Regions from separate parts of the Pontibacillus sp. ABV4_188 genome, predicted to be linked through region 1. Evidence: riboswitches for the same ligand, from Rfam matches in the RefSeq annotation. Region 1 holds a riboswitch; each other region holds the start of a gene.

Region 1 (5,385 bases):
CGGAAGAAGTAGACACGCCATCAACACACGAGGGGGCTACAAGCTTTATCACACCTGAGCCTTATGGTTCCGCCCTAGTCATTGCTCCGTGGAACTATCCGGTTCAGCTTGCGCTTCTTCCGTTAGCGGGGGCAGTAGCGGCTGGAAACACAGCGGTCTTAAAACCATCTGAATTAACGCCAAACACATCCAATCTATTAGCAAATATGATCAATAACAATTTCTCAAGAGAGTATTTATGTGTCGTTGAAGGGGAAGTCGAAACAAGTACAGCTCTCTTAAAAGAGGACTTTGACTATATCTTCTTCACAGGTAGTACAGGTGTAGGGAGAATCGTTGCAGAAGCGGCGGCGAAGAACTTAACCCCTACAACACTTGAGCTTGGAGGGAAAAGCCCTGCCATTGTGCATGAAGATGCGGATCTTGATGAAGCAGCAAAACGTATTGCAGGCGGTAAATTCGCCAATGCGGGTCAGACTTGCGTAGCGCCAGACTATGTTCTTGCTCATAGTCGTATTAAAGATCAATTAATCGCTAAAATCAAAGAAGCCATCACAAGCACGTATGGAGAAAACGTTTCTGCAAGTGACTATAATCACGTTGTGAGTGAACGACATTTCGATCGTCTGTACAACTTCTTGGATAATGGAGACTTGGCTGTAGGTGGAAGATCAGATCGCTCTCAGCTGTTTATTGAGCCAACGGTTTTAGACAATATTTCGTTTGAAGACTCTGTTATGCAAGGTGAAATCTTCGGCCCGATCCTTCCGGTATTGACGTACGAAGAGACTTCAGAAGCGATTGATACAGTTCTAAATCGTCCAAAACCATTAGCCCTTTATCTTTTCTCTGATGATCAAGAGGTGCAAGACGATGTACTGAACAACATTTCCTTTGGTGGCGGTGCGATTAATGACACCATTAATCATATGACGACGCACTACCTGCCATTTGGCGGTGTGGGTGATAGCGGCATGGGTGCTTACCATGGTAAAGCTAGCTTTGACACATTCACACACTTTAAGAGCATTCTTAAGCGTTCCAATAAATAAGTCATAAAAAAGGCTTGGAGACCCTCCGTATCAAGGGAACTCCTAGCCTTTATTTTTTGAAAAAGATCTATTCTATTGTTCTTTCGCCATCATCTTATAATACTTATAAAGCGCATGAGTCCCGTCATTGTCCCCGCCAGCTTCACTCAAACGGTCATATAGATCTTTAGCCAGTTTTAGGCCTGGGACGGGTAACTCCATTTTATCAGCTGAGTCGATGGCGAGGTTCATGTCTTTAATGAAGTGCTTCACGTAGAAGCCAGGTTCAAAGTTTCCGTCGATCATTCGTGGTGCTAGATTAGATAGAGAGAAGCTGCCTGCTGCACCGTGCTGAATGCTTTCAAGAACCGTTTTGGGATCGAGTCCTGCTTTCTCGGCATACGTAATGGCTTCAACAACGCCCATCATCGTAGAGGCAATAGCAATCTGGTTACACATCTTCGTATGTTGGCCTGATCCAGCCGGGCCTTGCAAGACGACATTTTGGCCCATCGCTTCAAAAGCCGGGAGAACGTCTTTGAAGTATTTCTTATCTCCGCCAACCATAATCGTTAACTTCCCTTGCTCCGCGTAAATGTCGCTACCTGATACAGGAGCGTCGAACGCGTGAAGGTTATGTTCTTTTGCTGTGTCAAAGATTTGTTGAGCTAACTGAGGTGAGGAGGTGGTCATATCAATGAGATAAGAACCGGATTTCGCATGTTGGATAATCCCGTTGCCTCCAAGGTACACTTCTTCCACATCACTTGGGTATCCCACAATCGTAATAATAATATCTGAGCTTTCAGCGAGCTGTGCCACATCGTTTTTCCACGAAGCACCTTCAGCAATTAGGTCTTCTGCCTTCGTTTTTGTTCTGGTATACACGTTGACGGAAAACCCTATTTTCATCAAGTTTCGTATCATGCTTTTCCCCATAACACCCGTTCCGATAAAGCCAATTGTTTTGTTCATATGTATTCACCATCCCACTGATTTAATACGTTTAGTATAGCAGGTAGGCGGTGGGGATTACAGGAAATGGGGCTGTGGCATACGTACCCTACTGTTTCACATAAGACTTCCCGTAGTCTCTAATTCGAATGTACTTCCGTATTGAGAACGCAACCACCGTTAACCAAGCTGCCACAAGAATGCCGTAAATCATATAAATTAAAGTTGTATCTAAATCCACCGTTAAGAGTAACGTCCGTAGGTTTGTTAAGACGATAAACCCTCCCGCTAACACACCAAGTATTAATGCTGGGATCACTTGAACAAGCCAAGCTGCAAGGGGAGCGGCGACCACGCCTCCTATGACAAAGGCCATGACCCATAACCAGCTAAATTCTTCCCATCCGAGAAATAATATAAAGCCAAGTGTGGCGGATGTTGTAATGGCGAATTCTGTGGTGTCGACTGTCCCGATTACTTTCCTTGGGGTGGCTCCTTTTTGGGATAATAAGATCGGGGTGTTTACAGGCCCCCATCCCCCTCCACCGATGGCATCTAGGAATCCGGCTACGAACCCGAGTGGATAGATGAAACGCTTTTTAGGGGAAAGGGTTGGTCTTGATTTTGAACGCTCAACGTTAAGTAGTAAGAAGCGTATGAGTATGTAGACACCAAGTAGGAGCAGGAAGAATGAGACAAATGGCTTAATAACATCGCCAGGAAGACTACTTAAAAAGGCTGCTCCACAAAAGGCACTAATCGAGCCAGGTAGGATGAGTGGCAGGATTAATGACTTATCAATGTTCTTAAATTTGTAATGGGAATAACCAGATACGGCCGTTGTAGCAATTTCAGACATATGTATGGATGAAGACGCCACTGCAGGAGCTACTCCATAAGCTAGCAAAAGCGAAGAAGAGCTTAATCCGTAAGACATACCTAAAGCACCATCAATTAACTGAGCAAAAAAACCTACAAAAGCAAAGATTAATAGTTTCCTCAAAATACGTTCACCCCTAAATGTATTATTCTTATCTTTTTACTCGGGATTAAAATAAAAAAATAAAGCTAAGCGAGTATAGACATAAAAAAATCCCCTTATGTAAGAAGAGGTGAATAGTACCTTCTCCTTATCTTTCAGAACTGTTTCTGCTGGACGGAGCACCTTCTTCTTTAAGCAAGAGGTTGCTGCGGGATCGTAAGACCAGTTTCCTCCCCCGGCTCTGTATAAGGACGTATTCGAATTTGAATAGTTTCTAATGTAAAATACAGCCAGATAATTGTCAACATATTTATAAAATTATAAAAATTTGAATAAATTGTTGACATATTCTTCTATGGGGCATAGTATTTTGGATAATAAAATATTCAGCAAACGATAACCGAAATTCTTATCCTGAGAGGTGGAGGGACTGGCCCTTTGAAGCCTCGGCAACGGGTCTGATCTAGAGATACTGTGCCAACTCCAGCAAGTGAAATACTTGGAAGATAAGAAGATGGGTCACTGTATAGCAGAGTGAACCTCTCTTCTTGTCTTTAAGAAGAGAGGTTTTTGTATTCGATTAAAAGCAAGGAGGGAGGAGCTTATGACACAAGAAGTCGTAACGTATGAGCAGTTCACAGGCGATCCATTCGCCTCTTATCGACCAGATAATGAGGTGGAAGGTGCTTTAACGGTATTGAAATGGGCGTATGAAACCTACGGAGATTCGATTGTGTATGCTTGTAGCTTTGGAGCTGAAGGAATCGTATTGATTGACTTGATTTCGAAAGTAAAACCCGATGCGAAGGTTGTTTTCTTGGATACAGGAATTCATTTTCAAGAAACGTATGAACTAATCGATAAGGTCAAGGCCAGGTACCCTCAGTTGAATATTGAAATGAGAAAGCCAGATTTAACACTAGATGAGCAAGCTGAAGAATATGGATCAGCTTTGTGGAATAAAAACCCGAACCAGTGCTGTTACATTCGAAAGATTAAGCCACTTGAAGATACACTTAGCGGTGCAACAGCCTGGGTTTCTGGCTTAAGGCGGGAACAATCAGCAAGTCGTAAGAACACAAACTTTGTTAATAAAGATGAACGATTCCAGTCTGTAAAGGTATGTCCTTTAATTTATTGGACGTGGGATTTTGTATGGCAATATATCCGACTAAACGACTTGGATTACAATGTTTTGCATGATCAAGGCTTTCCGAGTATTGGATGTAAGCCATGCACATCTCCAGATGAAGGAGACGGACGATCAGGCAGGTGGAAAGGATTTAATAAGACAGAGTGTGGTCTTCACACGACAGGAAACCAAGATTAATCAATTTTTGGGAGGAATGAATATGACAGTTATTGCACCGCACGGAGGAACATTAGTGAATCAGTGGAGTACGAAAGAGGAAGCGCCAGAAGCAAATGTGAGCATCTCGATCGATAAGATGGCGTTAAGTGACTTGGAGCTATTAGCCAACGGCGCTTATAGTCCGTTAACAGGGTTCTTGAGTAAGGAAGATTATGAATCAGTTGTGGACCGGATGAGGTTATCAGATGGAACACCTTGGAGCATTCCGATTACGCTTCCAGTTGATGAGGAGAAAGCAAAACAGTTGAGTAAAGGCGATGTAGCTGAGCTGAATTTAGAAAACACGGTGTATGGCTATATTGAGGTCTCGGAGGTGTACCAGCCGAATAAGACAAAAGAGGCAGAGCAAGTGTACTTAACGACTGAACTAGAGCATCCAGGAGTGAAAAAGCTCTTTGCGCGCCCTGATTATTATGTGGCAGGTGAGATTGTTCTTATAGAACGCTCCGAGCGCGAGCACGATGAAGGGTTTTATTTAGACCCAGCTCAGTCTAGACAACGCTTTGAAGAGCTTGGTTGGAGTAAAGTTGTCGGTTTCCAAACGCGAAATCCTGTGCACAGAGCGCATGAATATATTCAAAAGGCAGCACTTGAAACGGTGGATGGCCTTTTCCTGAATCCTTTAGTCGGAGAGACAAAGAGTGATGATGTTCCGGCGGACGTACGGATGCAGAGTTATCAAGTGTTACTAGAGCATTACTATCCTGACAACCGAGTCGTCTTAGCGGTCTTCAGTGCTGCGATGAGATACGCAGGGCCTCGTGAAGCCATATTCCATGCTATTGTCCGTAAGAACTTTGGCTGCTCTCACTTTATTGTTGGCAGAGACCACGCTGGTGTTGGTGACTATTACGGTACGTACGATGCACAGAAGATCTTCTCCCATTTTGACAAAGGAGAATTAGGAATTACACCTTTATTCTTTGAACATAGTTTCTATTGCAAGGCTTGTGAAGCCATGGTATCTGGGAAAACTTGCCCTCATGGAAAAGAAGAGCACGTTATTCTTTCTGGAACTAAGGTCCGTGAACTGCTTCGAAATGGAG
Region 2 (5,385 bases), 1.2 Mb from region 1:
CGTTCACTATCGTTGCCACTATAAAATTCAATGGTTTGTTAGCCCATATATTTTGCTTTGATGTTAAATAAAGTAATAAACCTAGCAACAATCCTAAAATGAATGTTCCGATTACAGAAAGAGCCGTCATGTACAACGTTTCTTCCGTAGCCGTTACCAGGTCCTCTACATTTGCGTTTGGAAACAACTTATGAAACATGATGATTCACCTCTACTTGCACGGACGTTTCGGAAATATATTGGATTGCCTTATTGATATCTTCTTCTGCCCCATCCATATGAACATAGAGCGTTCCATAAGCTCCTTTACTGGTTTGAGTAATCTTCCCTTGTAAAATGTTAAAGCTAACAGAAGGAAATTCTCTCGATACCTCACTAATTAAAGCTTGGTTTGTTTTCTCACCAACAAAGTGTAAACGAACAACTTGTCCAGTTTGATACTGAGCTATGATGGTCTCCACTGCTTCATCTTGGTCTTGGTCTCCCATGATTTGTTCTACAAATCGTTTCGTTACTTTCTCTTTCGGATGAAGAAAGACATCTAATACATCGCCTTCTTCTACAACTTTACCTTCTTCCATCACCGCTACCCGATGAGAGATTTTACGAATAACGTGCATTTCATGAGTGATTAAGATGATCGTTAAATCTAACTTTTCATTAATATCAACTAACAAGTCTAAAATCTGATCGGTTGTTTCAGGGTCGAGGGCAGACGTTGCTTCATCACACAGCAGAACTTTTGGTCTGTTAGCAAGGGCTCTTGCTATACCTACCCGTTGCTTTTGTCCACCACTTAGTTGGGATGGATATGCATCTTCCCTGCCAGCTAGCCCGACTAACTTAATCAGTTCATCAACTCGTTCTTGTCTTTCCTTTTTTGGAGTTCCTGCAATTTCTAAAGGAAACGCAATGTTTTCTCGTACTGTACGAGACCAAAGGAGGTTAAAATGCTGAAATACCATCCCAATCTCTTGTCTAGCCTTGCGGAGACTCCCTGCTTTTAAACTTGCTATATCTTCACCATCTATGACGATTTCACCGCTAGTAGGATCCTCTAATCGGTTAAGCAGTCGAATAAATGTACTTTTACCAGCACCGCTATACCCGATCACTCCATAGATTTCTCCTTTTTCAATGTTCAAATTAACATCATCAACCGCTTGAACTTGTGTGGTCCCAGATTGGAATATTTTCTGTAGATTCTTGATTGAAATCACGGTTGTTCCTCCTTTTCAAATACAAAAAAGTTTCAGGAACTTTTCTATAAGCTCCCTAAACAAAAAAACCTTACTATCCCACAAGAGGACAGAAAGGTTTATATAAACCGATTCGTCCTCTCATCTGTCTAAGCCATGCTTAGCAGGATTTGGCACCTTTCAAACATAGTTTGATGGTTGCCGGGCTTCAAAGGGCCAGTCCCTCCACCTCTCGTGATAAGAGTAAAATCCTTTATTCAATTAACGCTTTAACTCTTTTAAGTCTAGAAAGAATTCTAGCACGCGCTTCAACATTCAGTCAATATAAAACTTTCACTCAATTCTTTCATCTAAAAGATTCTATAAGCAAATTACTATTAAGGAGCTCTTCGTCAATAAAAAAACGTTTCCCAAAGAGAGGGAAACGTTTGTACGCACGCTCTCTTATCATTCAAGGCTCACGCCTTGCAGGAATTAGCACCGTTCCTATAAAGGATGGTTGCTGGGTTTCAAAGGGCCAGTCCCTCCACCTCTCCAGATAAGATCTGAAATCGATTTTAAGTTAAATTATATGTTAGCATGGTGATATTAAAGTAGTCAATTCAAATTAATTAAGGAGGCAACGGACATGCAAGCACCTCACTTTAAGCTCCCTGCAATAGATGGCACCCATTATGATTTGGAACAAGACCTTGGAAAAATCATCGTACTAACCTTTTGGGCTTCTTGGTGTCCCGACTGTTCAAGAGATCTTCCGAAGAAAGAGCAATTCTTTCAATCCTTAAATCGTGAAGACCTCAAAATGTTAACGATCAACGTAGCCGGAAGAGAAGGAAACACAGAAGAAGGCGTGGCATTTGCCCACAAATTCCTATCTCAACCTACCCTAGTAGATCGAGGTACTGAGGTATTTGACCTTTACGGAGCTACAAGATTACCAACAACAGTGGTCATCAACAAACAGGGCCAGATTGAAGCCACATTCGGAGACGAAGCTGATGTAATGGAAATTATGAAAACAATTGGTACGTTAATATAAATAGCAATAGCTTGAACAAGGGCTCTTTTTTGTGTAGTCCTTGCTTGACCAGTCAAAGTTCGATCTTTTCTCTACATTGAATGACATGATTCACTAAATTATTTCTCGGGAAATCTTCATTCGTCATCATTCTCATGCAGAAATAAAGGCTGTCCTACTATAGGACAGCCTTTATTTATTGATATTGATTCACTTTTTCATAGAGATAAGGTACTGATTGAAATGCATAAATCTTTTCAAGAATCATACCTTTTTGGACGATTAAAAGACATGGAACACTCTCTATTTCATATTGGTTCATAAAATCAGGGTGAATTGCTGCATTCAACTCTCTAAACTCAGTTCCTTTTACTGCCTCTTCTAATGTCTCAAGCATCCTTCTAGCCAAATGACACGTCCCACAAAAAGGACTATGAATAAAAAGAAAATCAACATGGTTTTCACTCTTATTTAGCTGCTCTAAAGGCCTGTTGGTTAAAGTTTGCAAAGAATACCACCTAACTATGTTAAGAAGATCGGATCAACCGATATGCTTCTGCTCACCAAAGCTTGGGCTAACTCAGGCTCAGGCGTCGCAGCCACTTCTCTAAACGAACGATCTATATAAATATGCTCAGCGTGGGGAAGTTCGAATGATAGTTGCTTCCGTAACTTATGGCCTGAATGATCTTCATCCACTAATATAAATACATCTTTATGATCCAGATCATAATCAAGAATGAGCTGTTCCAGCCGTTCTACGCCTAGCGTCCCATTTGTGCATATGATCTCAACATCCTCGTTAATCACTTTTTGGATTTGTTGTTTATCAGTTTTCCCCTCTACGATAATCACTTTTTCAAGTGCACTGATTTCGTTCATCGCAACCACCTGTCTTTTTTCCAACGTAAGTGTTTCTTATTACTATATGTGATTCGGTCCGAGAATTCTCACTTTATAATAAAATTAATAATAAATAGGCCACAATCTGATATAAAATACTTTTTCTATTTGAAAAGGGGGATAAATTTGTATAAAGAAATGGCAGTGGAACCCCACTGCCATCACCCTTAACACCAACCATTTTCATCATCGCAATCTACATACTTATCAACTCGTGAAGGATCACTTGTCCCTCTCCAAGACTGATTCTGTTGTACTTGCTTAGTGGTGTTTGTAACCTTCATACCCGTTCTTGATGCAGAACGGCTTCTCGCTGAGGAAGACTGTTTTTTCTCCATCTTAGTTCACCCCTTACACATAAGGTGTCCTAGGATAGACCAGAGTATGATACCAATATTAGTCTTCAGCGATCATTTCTTGATATTTGTCAGCAGTCATCAATTTCTCAATTTCAGATTGATCAGATGGTTCTACAATGATCATCCATGCTTTTTCATATGGAGCTTCGTTAACAAATTCTGGGCTGTCATCAAGCTCATCGTTGATTCCAACAACTTTACCAGAGATCGGTGCGTAAAGTTCAGAAACGGTCTTAACAGATTCAACGCTACCAAAAGGCTCATCTGTTTCAATTGTATCTCCTACTTCAGGTAGTTCTACGAATACGATATCGCCTAGCTCTGATTGTGCGTGATCCGTAATACCGATCCGTACTTTGTCTCCTTCTACTTTCACCCATTCGTGTTCTTCTGAATAATACAATTCTTTTGGTACGCTCATTCATAACCCTCCATTTATACTTTTACATTCTTAATGTATTAAACACGGCTCAAAGAGCCAAATGTTTTGATTATCAGTGATCTACTTCCAAGTATTTTCAAACGTTTCCTCTTTAAACCCAACTGTTACTTGATTTCCATCTGTTACAATTGGACGCTTAATTAACATACCATCAGAAGCTAACCAAGATCTCATCTCAGCTTCACTCGCGTCTTGAAGCTTGTCCTTCATGCCGAGTTCACGATATTTCTTGCCACTCGTATTGAAAAACTTCTTTGGTAGTAAACCACTCTGTTCGATTAACGTTTTCAATTGCTCTTCAGATGGCGGATGTTCAACAATATGTACTGTTTCGTAAGAGATGTCTTGATCATCCAACCATTTCTTTGCTTTTTTACACGTACCACATTGTGGGTACCAGTAAACCGTTAACGCCATAGAAGGACCTCCTTTTCTGTAATATGTGCCCTTATTTTATCATATTTTACTGCAGCTTCCTAATTATTAGACACACAAATATGATGTGATTGTTAAGCATATCCCATAACAAAACCCTCCCCTAAGTTCGTATATAGGAGAGGGTTTTAATGATTTATAAATTAAAGAACGTATTTCTCTTCTTGAATAACTTTTGCTGCAACTTCACGCTTCTTCTTAATAACGTTTGTTGGAGTATGACGTGTGAGTTTGCGAAGTGCTGATAGCATCATTCGTAAAGAATCGCCTTCTTCACTTGCAATTAATGTTTCTTTAGCATGAGCTTCAATGCGATTAAATGATTCTTGCGTGTACACTTGGGTCATTGCTACCTTATGCATATTCTTCTCTTTACCGCTTGATTGGATCGCTTTCTCTGTTCGAAGGATAGCAGATTCCATATTGTAGATCTCACCTACGATGTCTGCAATATTAACTAGTATTTCTTGTTCTTTCTCAAGCTTTTCGCCAAATTTCTGAGCAGCCAATCCTGCTGCTAAGAGACCGATTTTCTTAGCGTTCTTTAACAAGTATTTCTCTTGCTCTAACGTTTCTGTTCCTGGCTCTTCTGGCATCATCATCATAAGCTCTTCCTGAAGAGTTTGAGCTTTCTGAAGAAGAGGTAGTTCACCTTTCATTGCTTTCTTTAAAAGGGTACCTGGTACAATCATACGGTTGATCTCATTTGTACCTTCGAAAATACGGTTAATACGAGAGTCCCGATACATTCTTTCAACTTCATATTCAGCCATAAATCCGTACCCGCCATGGATTTGCACCGCTTCATCCGTAACGTAATCCAGTAGCTCTGTGCCAAATACCTTCGTCAATGAACACTCAATCGCGTACTCAGCAATCGCTTCTGCTATTGCCTTGCCGTCTTTTAGTTGTTCGTCGCTCAGTTTACCCATTCTTTGTTCGAATAAGCCCACTGTACGATAAACAGCACTTTCGTTGGCATACGTATTAGCTGCCATTGTTCCAAGCTTTTCTTGTGTTAACGGGAAG
Region 3 (5,385 bases), 2.0 Mb from region 1:
GCGATGCAAGAAGTCGATCTTCCGTATATGCTTTTACGTATGCGCCAGGGAATCGGTCGCTTAATTCGCGGACATGAAGATCAAGGTTCTGTCCACGTATGGCTAACCCCAGAGCAGTATGAAGCAATCGGTAAAGAAATTGAAGGTATAGCACCAACACCAATACAGTGGAGCTAAGTGAAAGAGGGAGGGAGTCAATCTCTCCCTCCTTTTCTTGTTATGCTCTCTTTTTATGCGTACAATAATAGAGACATGTGTTATAGAAAGGAAGGTTATGATGGATCAAATGATGATTCGTGTAAAACAGCAAGATGAGGAATTTTCTATTCAACCTGTAAAGGGGCAATCCCTTTTAGCATCAGCTTTTGAACAGGATGTGCCTCTAGACTACAAATGCCAAAAAGGAAACTGCACCCGTTGCCGTGTGGAGTTACTTAACGGTGAAGAAGTTGTAAACAAGCCAACGCCGAAGGAACATGAGAAGCTAGAGGGTGAGCTTGAAGAAGGCTATCGCTTAGCTTGTCAAACTGTTCCGCTTAAATAGGTACATAACTACAATAGGTTTAAGCGGGGGAGTATCAGATTGTAGAAGATCTGGTGCTCTTTTTTGTTTATTCAAGAATAGAGAGACGGGTAATGAAAGATTCGAGAGACTATTTCCGTTAAGGGTTATGAGATGTGCTCATAATTTTCGTGTGTTAAAATATGGATAATAAAGGGGTGAGCTATGAATGACTGCTAGTTTCAAGGGAATGGCTTACTTATTAGTGGCGATGATTCCTTTGTTCATATTGGGCTATTTTCTCTCTGTGGGCTACGAAGAGATGTTTTTCATTTATGAATGGCTACTTGGGACAGTTGTGTTAAGTGTTTTTGTTCTGTCTATTAAGTCCATTTGGGAGATTAAAGACGAGAGAAAATGGATTGCGGGTTCGTTTTTTGCTTTTATTTTACAGTTTTTCGTTCTTAGTCTTTTTCTAGGTCCCTTTACTTATTATTCAATCATTTTTGTTTATTATGGGGTTGCTTTATGTGCCTTCCTAGTTTTTGTCATAGCCCTGCGTAGGAATAAAACGTTACGAGTGATTCCGAGTACGTTTATGGTCATAACGGGAGCATTCACCCTTTATGTCATTCTTTTAAATAATCTATGGGGAACCAGTTTGATGTAAATGTTAGAGGAGGGGGATATGTATTCGGAATAAGCAGCTTTTTGGGTATTATTTTGTCTGGACGCTTGCGATTGGGTTGATTATTTACTTAGGGAAGAGTTATGAAATGGCTTTACAGGAAGAGTTTAAGGTTACGTATGAACGCCCTGCTGCATCACTGCTATTTGCTGCACTTTTTCCTGTTGGGATCGGTGTTCTTTTACGCCTTCCTAAATTTATTTTAGAAGTTATGGCACGAACGCCTTGGACGTTTGACTGGATTAGAGGCTTGGCTGTTGGAGTGCCTGCTCTAGTGATCGTTGTTTGGTCCACTTTGCCTCTCACCCCATATGGGGAAGGAATGCGAATGCCTGACCTCATTTTAGTAGGTCATCCTACGCTTACAACCGTTGCTGGAGTGGTTTTAGGCTATTTGTTGCTGGATACTCTTAAGAAAAATTTTTAGTAGCACGATCCTTTGTGGTGACTACATTTAATCTATTAGTGCATCGTAATAAGAGAGAGTTTTAAGGAGGGAGAAATAATCAATATTGTAAGAAGGGTAAATGATCTTCTTTTAATCGCTGTAATTGGTCTTGTGGTATTTTATTTATTTTTGGAGATTAAGATAGAGCTCTATATAATTCTAGCCCTTGCATCAGTAGCATTTACACTTACAGCAATTGAAATCATTAAAGGACGCCAAGATAGGAGCGGCTACAAATACATTATTGGAGCCATTGTTATGCTTTTGGCAGCAACTAGGCTATTTCTTGAAGGATAACCAAAAAAACATTTCTACTAACGTGGGCGATTGCTAACAATAGCAATCGTTTTTTCTTGTAAGCAAGGTACTACTTAATGTATGGAAGGGCAATAGGATAGAGAACGGGAATTCCTTCAATGGCTAGATAACATGAGGAAGAGGGTTTTGTATGGGTGAAGGCGAAATTAATTAAGGAGGAAGTCTATTAATAGGAGGAATGGTATGGAGCTTGGGGCATTTTCTATTAGTTTAACTGTAAAGGATATTAAAAAATCTATTGCTTTTTATGAAACGTTAGGATTTGATTCCCTTGGAGGGGTGCCAGATCAGAATTGGGTTATTATGAAGAATGGTGACTGTGTGATTGGGCTTTTCCAAGGCATGTTCGAGAAAAACATCTTAACTTTTAATCCTGGGTGGGATCAAGATGCTAAAGAACTTGATTCGTTTACAGATGTTAGAGAACTTCAAAAACAGTTGAAAGAAAATGGAGTTAAAATTCTTTCACAAGCAGATGAAACGAGTGAAGGGCCAGGGAGTTTCACAATTGAAGATCCTGATGGGAACCCTATCCTCATTGATCAACATAGATAATTGAATTGAGCAGCGTTTATCCCAATGCGCTTATAAAAAGGAGGAACAAACTCTAAAGTGGTTTGTTCCTCCTTTCTTACAATCTTAAGCTTTCACGCGGTACGCTTGATTATGCTTTTTCAACGAGTCGTCTGAACCAAATAGGAAGTGTTTCTCCATATCCGGGGAGTATTTAGAGTTAATTGCTTCACGGCCTACTGTTTCTGCTACTTCACGAAGCATGCTTGGAGAAGCGCCGCAACATAAACCAAAGTAATTGACCCCTGTAGCTAGTGCATCTTTAGCCCAACTAGCAATCTCGTAACGGTTGCAGTAAAGTGGGTCAAGAGAAGTTGGGAATGTCGTTTCTGTTGGTAAGTGACATGCACAACCGCCATCTGGTAGATTAAAGAACGTAGGATGTTCTTCTGATGTGCGGTATGGAACGGGGAGTGCAGCTACATAGCCATCACAAGCCTGGCGAATTTTCTCTACATAAGGTTGCATTGTAGCAGGTCCACGGAAGCAGTTCATTCCAACAACTAAAGCTCCTTGTTCTTGAAGCAAACGACAAGCTTCTTCAACTTCATAACCGTCACGCATTTTATTCTCACCCATAACGCCAAGTGTAATGACAGCAGGAAGGTCTTGCTTGAGCACTTCTTCTAGTGCAATTTGTGCTTCTTCATAATAATAAAATGTTTCCCCATTTACGAAATCGACCCCTTCCTCTTTACACCAAGAAATCATCTCGGCAAACATTGAGCGAACGGCCTCTTTTGAAGATTCATCTTCAGGGTCAAAGAGGTTCGTATTCGAAATGTTTCCAGCCACAAGCGCTTCTTCAACTGGATTTTCTTTAGCTACTTCTTTAGCAAGACGGATTGCTTGTCGGTTAAGTGGTTCTAATAGCTCTTCTTTCCCAATAATACGCATCTTCTCACGGTGAGCATTATAGGTGAAGGCTAAAACAACGTCAGAACCTGCATTCATATAATCACGATAGGTTTGCTTTAGTGCTTGTGGATTATCAAGAGCGACTTCAGGAACGAAGGATCCAGCTTGGAGGTAGCCTCGACGCTCCAATTCGAATAGGTAGCCTTCTCCGCAAATAACCGGTCCATCTTGTAAACGTTGTTCAAGTGTTCGTTTCATGTTCATCAATCCTTTCGAGAGAGTAAGTAATGAGGAAGAGGGTATAAGAAAACCCTCTTCCTAAAATAAGAAGAGGGTGTATGTAACAAGGCCTCCTCTTATCTGCCAGATCAATAATTGATCTGTAGGAATTAGCACCTTTTTCAAGGACGATCCTTGAAAGGTTGCCGGGCGTCACAGGGCCTAGTCCCTCCGCCACTCTGGATAAGAGTTTGATATTTAATTAATAAAGCTTGATATGGATTATAACGGCTAATATTTATGGCGTCAATCCTTTTTCAGAAAAATGTTAAGATTCTATTTTTAGTGTAAGATAAAGTAGGAGGGATGGATTATGAAGAGAAGTCTACAGGTAAGGAATGTAAGCGCTAACGAGATTGATGAAAAATTTTTAATAGATTTCGACCGATATCAGGAAACAAAAAGCGTCTGGTATACGACAAACCAAACTAATGTAAAGACAAAAGATGATTCTTTTATCGATCAGTGGAGCCTAGAGCAAAAGAATGGCATCTCCTTGTACTTAAAAAGATGCATCGAAGAAGGCGGAGGTGTAGCAGCTGCCTTTGAAGGAAGTCAGGTAGCAGGATTTGCAAATGTAGAGAATCGTTTCTTTGGATCAGCAAATCAATATGTACCACTGCCCTTTATTCATGTTTCAAATTTTTATCGGGGGGAAGGCATAGGGAAACAATTATTTTATCAGTGTTGCGAGATCGCTAAAGACTTGGGTGCTGAGAAAATTTATATTGGCGCTCATCCTGCAGTTGAAACGCAATGCTTTTACCAATCTGTGGGCTGTATATTAGCACAAGAAGTCAACGATGAAATCTATCAGAAAGAACCGTTAGATCTTCAATTAGAAAAGCTCTTATAAAAGCGCCTGCTCATGTTGCAGACGCTTTTCTCTATAGTGCAAGTTCGTATCGTTTTTTATAGTGAGGATGAATTAAATAATAATAAGGATAAGCTTTACTGTACGTTAGCTGAATAATTGGACCTGCAAATAATACACCAGCAGCAGTACCTAGTCCAACAGGTCCCCCAATAAAGAAGGCTGAAGTCGAAGTAGTAAGTGCTACAAGAGTTTGACTAAGGCGTAAGCTTAGTTTAAATCTGCTTGCGATGGCTAGGAAGAGCTGGTCCACCGGAGCCCTTGGCAACGCAGGCAGGATATACATTCCGACTCCGACAGCGCTAAGTGTGATTCCGAGCATAAGTGCTCCAACTTGTATTAAGAATGGTGAATGAAGCAATGTGAAATCGTGAAAAACGATTTCGAGCCAAAAATCGAGAATTAAGCTTTCTAATACAAGCGGTATAATAGCACGGGGCTCAGGCGTTTGTTTCATAAGCCATCCGTTGGCAAAGATAAATAAGAACTGAAAGAGGGCATACCATATACCAACAGTGAATCCGAGTTGATCTGATAAGCCTACAAATAAAGCTGTCCAAAATCCAGCGCCTAAAGTGGCTTTAATAAGTAGGGCCACACCAAAAAAGTTAACCAACATCCCTAACAGATAAATACTCACGCGATATCCCATACTTGACCCTCGTCTTTCCTTTAGTATCAGGGCTCTTTTAACCTTGCGCTATTCTAGTATGCAGAAGAAGGTCGAGTCAATCAAAAAAGAAATGAAGATTTATAGATTTTGATAGAATTTTCTGATAAAATAACAAAAAGAACGAATTTGGGGGAGTTATCATGTTTCCGTATGGTTCAAGTGTAGCGTGGAA
Region 4 (5,385 bases), 900 kb from region 1:
ATCGTATTCCTCTGAATAAACACCCATTGGTGCAATAATGGTTGTCCCAATTGGTTCAAGGTCAAGGTCATGTTCTTCAATAAATGAATCGAAATAAGACACCGTCTGGAAAGCATTTAGATCAATGTCACCATCTGCTAGAGCTAAGTTAGGTCGAACGTAGTCTGAGAACTCAACAAGTTCTATATTGATTCCTTCTTCTGATGCTTTTTCTTGAATCGGCTCCCATAACGGAACGCCAGAGCCATTTAAACCGATCTTAACGGTCGTCGTCTCCTCATCTCCTTGAGCCTCTGTGCTACCACACCCTGCTAGGGCGGCTCCTACTGTTACTAATAGTGCTATGAATAGAATCATTTTTTTCTTCATATGTAATTTCCTCCTTTATCGTCTGCGTACAGCTTTTGAAATGTAATTTCCTAACGTTTGCACCGTCTGTACAATGACGACGAGCAAAATGACAGTTACGATCATCACATTCGTTTCAAATCGTTGGTATCCATAAGAAATAGCTAAGTCACCAAGACCACCGCCTCCAACAAAGCCAGCCATTGCTGATGCACCGACTAAGCCAATGGTTGCAATCGTAATGTTTAAGACAAGAGAACTTAATGCCTCTGGTAAAAAGACACGGTAAATGATTTGCCAAGGCGTTGCCCCCATCGATTCTGCCGCTTCCACAACACCTGGGTTAACCTCTAGCAAGCTACTTTCAACTAACCGAGCAATATAAGGCGCCGAAAAGAACACAAGAGGAACAACGGCTGCTGCAGTTCCGATTGAGGTACCAACGATAAACCGTGTAACCGGTAAGATCGCTACTAATAAGATAATGAACGGAATTGATCGAAAGAAGTTCACAATACCGTTTAACACTTTAAATAAAGGACCGTTCTCAAGTAGTCCATTCTTTCTTGTTACAACAAGAGATATCCCAAGGGGTAAGCCAATCACAATTGCAAACAGTAAAGCGATAGCTACCATAACAATCGTCTCTTGTGTCGCTTCTAAAATCTTAGGCCAAAATGTGGCTAAATCAACTTGCATCTCGCGTCACCTCTTTCACTGTTACAGACTGCTGGATAGAGTGAAGAGCTTTAAAGATCTCTTTTTCTCCACCAATAAATTCGACAATTAAGCTTCCAAATGGTTCACCCTGTAGTTCAGTAATTTGCCCATATAACACGTTCACTTCAACATGATGCTGAGTGGCAGCCCGGTAAAGAATAGGCTCTGAAGCTTGTTCTCTTAGGAACGTCACCCTGTAAACGTGGCGCGTACTGTCTAAGGCTTGTAGAATCGATTCAGGAATCTTATCGTTCATAACCGAGCTTACAAAGTTCTTCGTTGTCTGATGCGTAGGGCTAGAGAAGATATCAAAAACTGTTCCTTCCTCAATCACTTTTCCATCTTCCATAACAGCTACCCTGTCGCAAATCTCTCGAATAACTTGCATCTCATGTGTGATCATTAGGATTGTAATGTGGTACTCTTCACGAATTTGTCTCAAAAGGTCCAAAATCGAATCGGTTGTCTGAGGGTCAAGAGCTGATGTAGCCTCATCGCAAAGGAGTACTTCAGGAGATCGAACGAGTGCTCTTGCAATACCCACCCGCTGCTTCTGTCCTCCTGAAAGTTCTTCTGGGTATTTTCCTGCCTGATCTGCTAACCCGACAAACTCGAGGAGCTCTTTTACTTTTCCTTCCACTTTCTTGCCTTTTTGTCCGTCTAGTAATAGGGGGAAAGCTACGTTTTGATAGACCGTCTTTGATTCTAGTAAGTTAAAATGTTGAAAGATCATCCCGATACGACGTCTTTCTTTTCTTAGCTTGGATTTTGGCAACTGAGTCAGGTCCTCTCCGTCTAGCCTCACTTCTCCTGATGTTGGGCGTTCAATTAGATTGACGCATCGGAGAAGTGTACTTTTCCCTGCCCCACTAAAGCCAATGACACCGTAGATGGCTCCTTTATCAATAGACACATTGACTCCGTCAACGGCTCGAATCGTTTGATCGTTCTTCTGGTACACTTTCTCAATATTATGTAACTCAATCATGCTGTCTGCCTCCTTTGATATTCAAAAACAGATCGGAATACTTGGTTTACAAGCTATAAGTATCCTATTTTCTTCTTTTCTGGCAAACAAAAAATCCCCTCTTCTTAAAATAATAAGAAGAGGGGATTTACGTATATGTAGATCCGTCTCTTCTCATCTTTTAAGCTTAAGCTTAAAGGAATTGGCACGGTGTTCCAATTAAATAGAATCCGTTGCCGAGGTTTCAAAGGGCCAGTCCCTCCACCTCTCTGGATAAGAAGATTGTTTTCAAATGTGTTTTTCGTTAATCCATATATTACACGGGGCGATTAGAATTGTCAAAGGATTTTTAACAATTTAATAGTTAAAAATTTTATTATTATTTTAGTAGCATACCTCACTATCCCCAAATAAACATCAGATAACCATTAAAGGCAGCTAAGATTACACTTAGTAGAAGCGTCAAAATGGGAATAATTTTGCCCTTCCCTTTCTCTTGGATGACTCCCACGATCCCTGCAATCAGTCCTATAATGGCTGTATATCGTGTTAAATGAGAGAACGTTACAATCGTTAACAGTCCCTCCATAGAAGCTACTATAGCGAGAGCAAGTAACTGTCCTACAAATATGGCTAACATACATAATGAGATCTTTCCTGATACTGCTTTTGGCACCGGTGTTCCCTCCTACTATTGGTTATGTAGGTAAATACCCTTATCTTTTGGGATCTATTCCTTAAAAAAATGAAAGGACAAATAAAAATCGAGATGATTTCTGACAATTTGCACTCTTTAGTGTATGACTTTAGTTCGTTAACACCTTAATCGATATAAAAGAGAGAGGCGCGTAACCTCTCTCCTACACATTTACTATTTTTACATAAGCGCCTTTCTTGGCTTTTTCATATGCCTCTTGACCCATCCGCTTCACGTTCTCAGATTGTTCAGAAATCCTTATAAGACTACCCCCGGCTCATGAAGCAAGGATCAATAAGCCTGACTTTGCCTTTTCTATGTAGATCGTAGTCTTGAGGATTTTCGATCACGGAAACAGTTTGATGGAGTTGATCTAACCATTTATGCACACTTTCTTTATTACAAGATTGTAGTAGATCCAATACCGCGCGATCTGTCTTTTGTAAATCATAGAATGTAATGACACCTTCGTCTAAAGCTGCACGTACTGCACGCGCAAGGCGATCGTAGCCAAAAATGTTCAAAGGATGCATAAAGAAATCAATGACCTCCTTATAGTACACCTCTACAAACCATTCCGCACTTTCGGCATTTGCTACATACATTTTCCCGTTAAAACACTTTAAGCTGGACAAAAAAGTATGGATTTCTTCCTTGTCAATATGCCCATACTGATACATATCTCTTAATGTATAGTCCACTCGATCTGCACAAAGTTCAGGAGCAGGTTGTTCTAGTAACGTCCACTGCTCGTCATTCCCAAGAAGATCGGATACCTTAAAACCATACTTCTCTACTATCTCAGGAACTTCTGATTGTTGAATAATGCGTTCATATATTTTCTCATGATAGTCCTCATCTTTATTGTCGATAACAAAGTCAATGACGTGTGAAAAAGCGGTATGAGACACGTCATGAAGCAGCGCAGCAATCTGCTCTTCAAGGCTCCCACCTAAGCGCCTGATCAGAAGCATGACACCAATGGAGTGGTCGTACCTTGTCACGTTCCAAGTATCATTGACGAGAACGCTTGCCCCTCCTTGATAAATTCCCTTTAAACGTTGGACAAGAGAACTATTGATTAACTCTTCAAGTACATCTTCAACCACAACTGTCCCATAAAGCTGATCTGTAACACGCATTCTACCCCTCGCTTTATTCCCGATTAGACTCTTCTAATAATTGATCTACTTTCTTCTCCAAACGATCTAAGCGCGCTCCAAAATTTCTCTTTATGATGCCTTTTATAAACAGAATCAAAGACACCACAAACATAACCATCAACAACACGACAACAACCAACATCATAAGCCCAGGTAATCCCACATTAGATATCACCCTATCCCTCCCCTTTCCTTATTATATAATACCATAACCCCATCCCACTTTATCACTGTAAAACCCCACCGCGTGCCAGACACCCTTTAGCGCTGCAAAGAACTGACGGGTGTCTGGCACCCTTTAGTTCTGCAGAGAGTCAACGCGTGTCTGGCACGCTTTAGTATGATGAAGTGAATTTGTAGTTTAAATGTGAGGATATTGGTGAATATAAAGGGGGATATTGTCGGTGCGGATTTTGTTTTTTACTAAATATGTAAACATAACCTTTGATATTACGTAAAAAACATGTTAAGTTTTTGTAAGGTCATAGATTTAAAATCGTGACAATTCTATGAATAAAGGGTACATTTCATAGGCATTTTGGCTAATTTATGGACTGTTCCCATTGACCTTTTCCAAAATAAATCTATAATTAAATTCTAAAGAATTTGTAAATGTAGGATCTCAAGCACATTGACTATACAGATAAAAGCACGATATCCTCACTCACAATCTATCATGGAACTAGGCGATCAAAGGAGGATCACACATGAATAAAAGAGTAGACCGGTTGCTACAAAATGGACTATTCTTCTTTCTCATAGCTACCGTACTGCTATGGACCAAATCTTATTTAGCATTTAGATTTTCGTTTTCCTTAGACTTAGAAAATACAATTCAAGAATATATCCTGGCTCTTACACCATTAGGGTCCATTTTGTTCTTCTTATCACTAAGCTTCATTTTTCCAAAGGCAAAGCGCATTAAAGCATTTCTTACCCTATATTTCATCATGTCATTTGTTCTATTCGCAAACGTTGTGTATTACCGTTTCTTTAATGACTTTATTACGATTCCGGTATTAATGCAGTATAAGAACTTCGCTCAGCTTGGCGGAAGTGCAAAGTCTCTTATGAGTTTCACAGACCTCTTGTTCTGGATTGATGTTGTTGCTCTATTCGTTTGGGCCCGAATGAAAAAAGGCCACCTTTCACTTAGCGTGAAAAAACGCACAATGGGCGCAATTGTTGCTACATCTCTTTTAGCGATCTCGTTGAACCTGAACTTAGCCAACGAAGAGCGCTCTGAACTATTAACTCGTACATTTGACCGTGCCATGTTCGTTAAACTTATGGGTGTGTACAATTTCCACCTATACGACACGGTTATGACGGCAAATACACAATCACACCGTGTATTCGCAGAGAGCGATGAGCTAACAGAAGTACGAAACTACCTTTCTAGTCAAAAAGATCCTAAAAGCGAGAACTTTGGGGCATTAGAAGGTAAGAACGTCGTGCTTATATCAATGGAATCCTTACAGAACTTTGCG

What was found. A riboswitch is a leader RNA that binds a small molecule or an ion and turns the genes downstream of it on or off. The one in region 1 is predicted to bind S-adenosylmethionine.
Region 2: it holds a riboswitch for S-adenosylmethionine, as region 1 does, so the genes downstream of both, ACYX4O_RS16665 (methionine ABC transporter ATP-binding protein) here and ACYX4O_RS02115 (phosphoadenylyl-sulfate reductase) in region 1, are expected to answer to the same signal.
Region 3: it holds a riboswitch for S-adenosylmethionine, as region 1 does, so the genes downstream of both, ACYX4O_RS12275 (homocysteine S-methyltransferase family protein) here and ACYX4O_RS02115 (phosphoadenylyl-sulfate reductase) in region 1, are expected to answer to the same signal.
Region 4: it holds a riboswitch for S-adenosylmethionine, as region 1 does, so the genes downstream of both, ACYX4O_RS06510 (methionine ABC transporter ATP-binding protein) here and ACYX4O_RS02115 (phosphoadenylyl-sulfate reductase) in region 1, are expected to answer to the same signal.

Annotation. Positions count from the first base shown of each region.
Region 1 covers NZ_CM149975.1:390,621-396,005, forward strand. Annotated here, with positions in the region: gene ACYX4O_RS02100 (aldehyde dehydrogenase) at 1-1,052, shown strand, start outside; gene ACYX4O_RS02105 (NAD(P)-dependent oxidoreductase) at 1,125-2,006, opposite strand; gene ACYX4O_RS02110 (sulfite exporter TauE/SafE family protein) at 2,095-2,988, opposite strand; SAM riboswitch class I at 3,113-3,219, opposite strand; SAM riboswitch class I at 3,374-3,480, shown strand; gene ACYX4O_RS02115 (phosphoadenylyl-sulfate reductase) at 3,572-4,297, shown strand; gene sat (sulfate adenylyltransferase) at 4,320-5,385, shown strand, end outside.
Region 2 covers NZ_CM149975.1:3,251,440-3,256,824, forward strand. Annotated here, with positions in the region: gene ACYX4O_RS16660 (methionine ABC transporter permease) at 1-199, opposite strand, end outside; gene ACYX4O_RS16665 (methionine ABC transporter ATP-binding protein) at 189-1,220, opposite strand; SAM riboswitch class I at 1,338-1,443, opposite strand; SAM riboswitch class I at 1,641-1,744, opposite strand; gene ACYX4O_RS16670 (TlpA family protein disulfide reductase) at 1,828-2,238, shown strand; gene ACYX4O_RS16675 (thioredoxin family protein) at 2,414-2,743, opposite strand; gene ACYX4O_RS16680 (ribonuclease M5) at 2,740-3,099, opposite strand; gene ACYX4O_RS16685 (hypothetical protein) at 3,288-3,458, opposite strand; gene gcvH (glycine cleavage system protein GcvH) at 3,517-3,900, opposite strand; gene ACYX4O_RS16695 (arsenate reductase family protein) at 3,982-4,338, opposite strand; gene ACYX4O_RS16700 (acyl-CoA dehydrogenase family protein) at 4,500-5,385, opposite strand, start outside.
Region 3 covers NZ_CM149975.1:2,390,458-2,395,842, reverse strand. Annotated here, with positions in the region: gene ACYX4O_RS12305 (ATP-dependent DNA helicase) at 1-177, shown strand, start outside; gene ACYX4O_RS12300 (2Fe-2S iron-sulfur cluster-binding protein) at 275-544, shown strand; gene ACYX4O_RS12295 (hypothetical protein) at 732-1,172, shown strand; gene ACYX4O_RS12290 (hypothetical protein) at 1,279-1,617, shown strand; gene ACYX4O_RS12285 (hypothetical protein) at 1,750-1,935, shown strand; gene ACYX4O_RS12280 (VOC family protein) at 2,140-2,511, shown strand; gene ACYX4O_RS12275 (homocysteine S-methyltransferase family protein) at 2,596-3,645, opposite strand; SAM riboswitch class I at 3,741-3,856, opposite strand; gene ACYX4O_RS12270 (GNAT family N-acetyltransferase) at 3,980-4,522, shown strand; gene ACYX4O_RS12265 (YczE/YyaS/YitT family protein) at 4,554-5,192, opposite strand; gene ACYX4O_RS12260 (hypothetical protein) at 5,354-5,385, shown strand, end outside.
Region 4 covers NZ_CM149975.1:1,285,732-1,291,116, reverse strand. Annotated here, with positions in the region: gene ACYX4O_RS06520 (MetQ/NlpA family ABC transporter substrate-binding protein) at 1-369, opposite strand, end outside; gene ACYX4O_RS06515 (methionine ABC transporter permease) at 385-1,047, opposite strand; gene ACYX4O_RS06510 (methionine ABC transporter ATP-binding protein) at 1,037-2,056, opposite strand; SAM riboswitch class I at 2,207-2,315, opposite strand; gene ACYX4O_RS06505 (hypothetical protein) at 2,436-2,711, opposite strand; partial or broken gene ACYX4O_RS06500 (HD domain-containing protein) at 2,896-3,874, opposite strand; gene ACYX4O_RS06495 (hypothetical protein) at 3,888-4,070, opposite strand; gene ACYX4O_RS06490 (LTA synthase family protein) at 4,603-5,385, shown strand, end outside.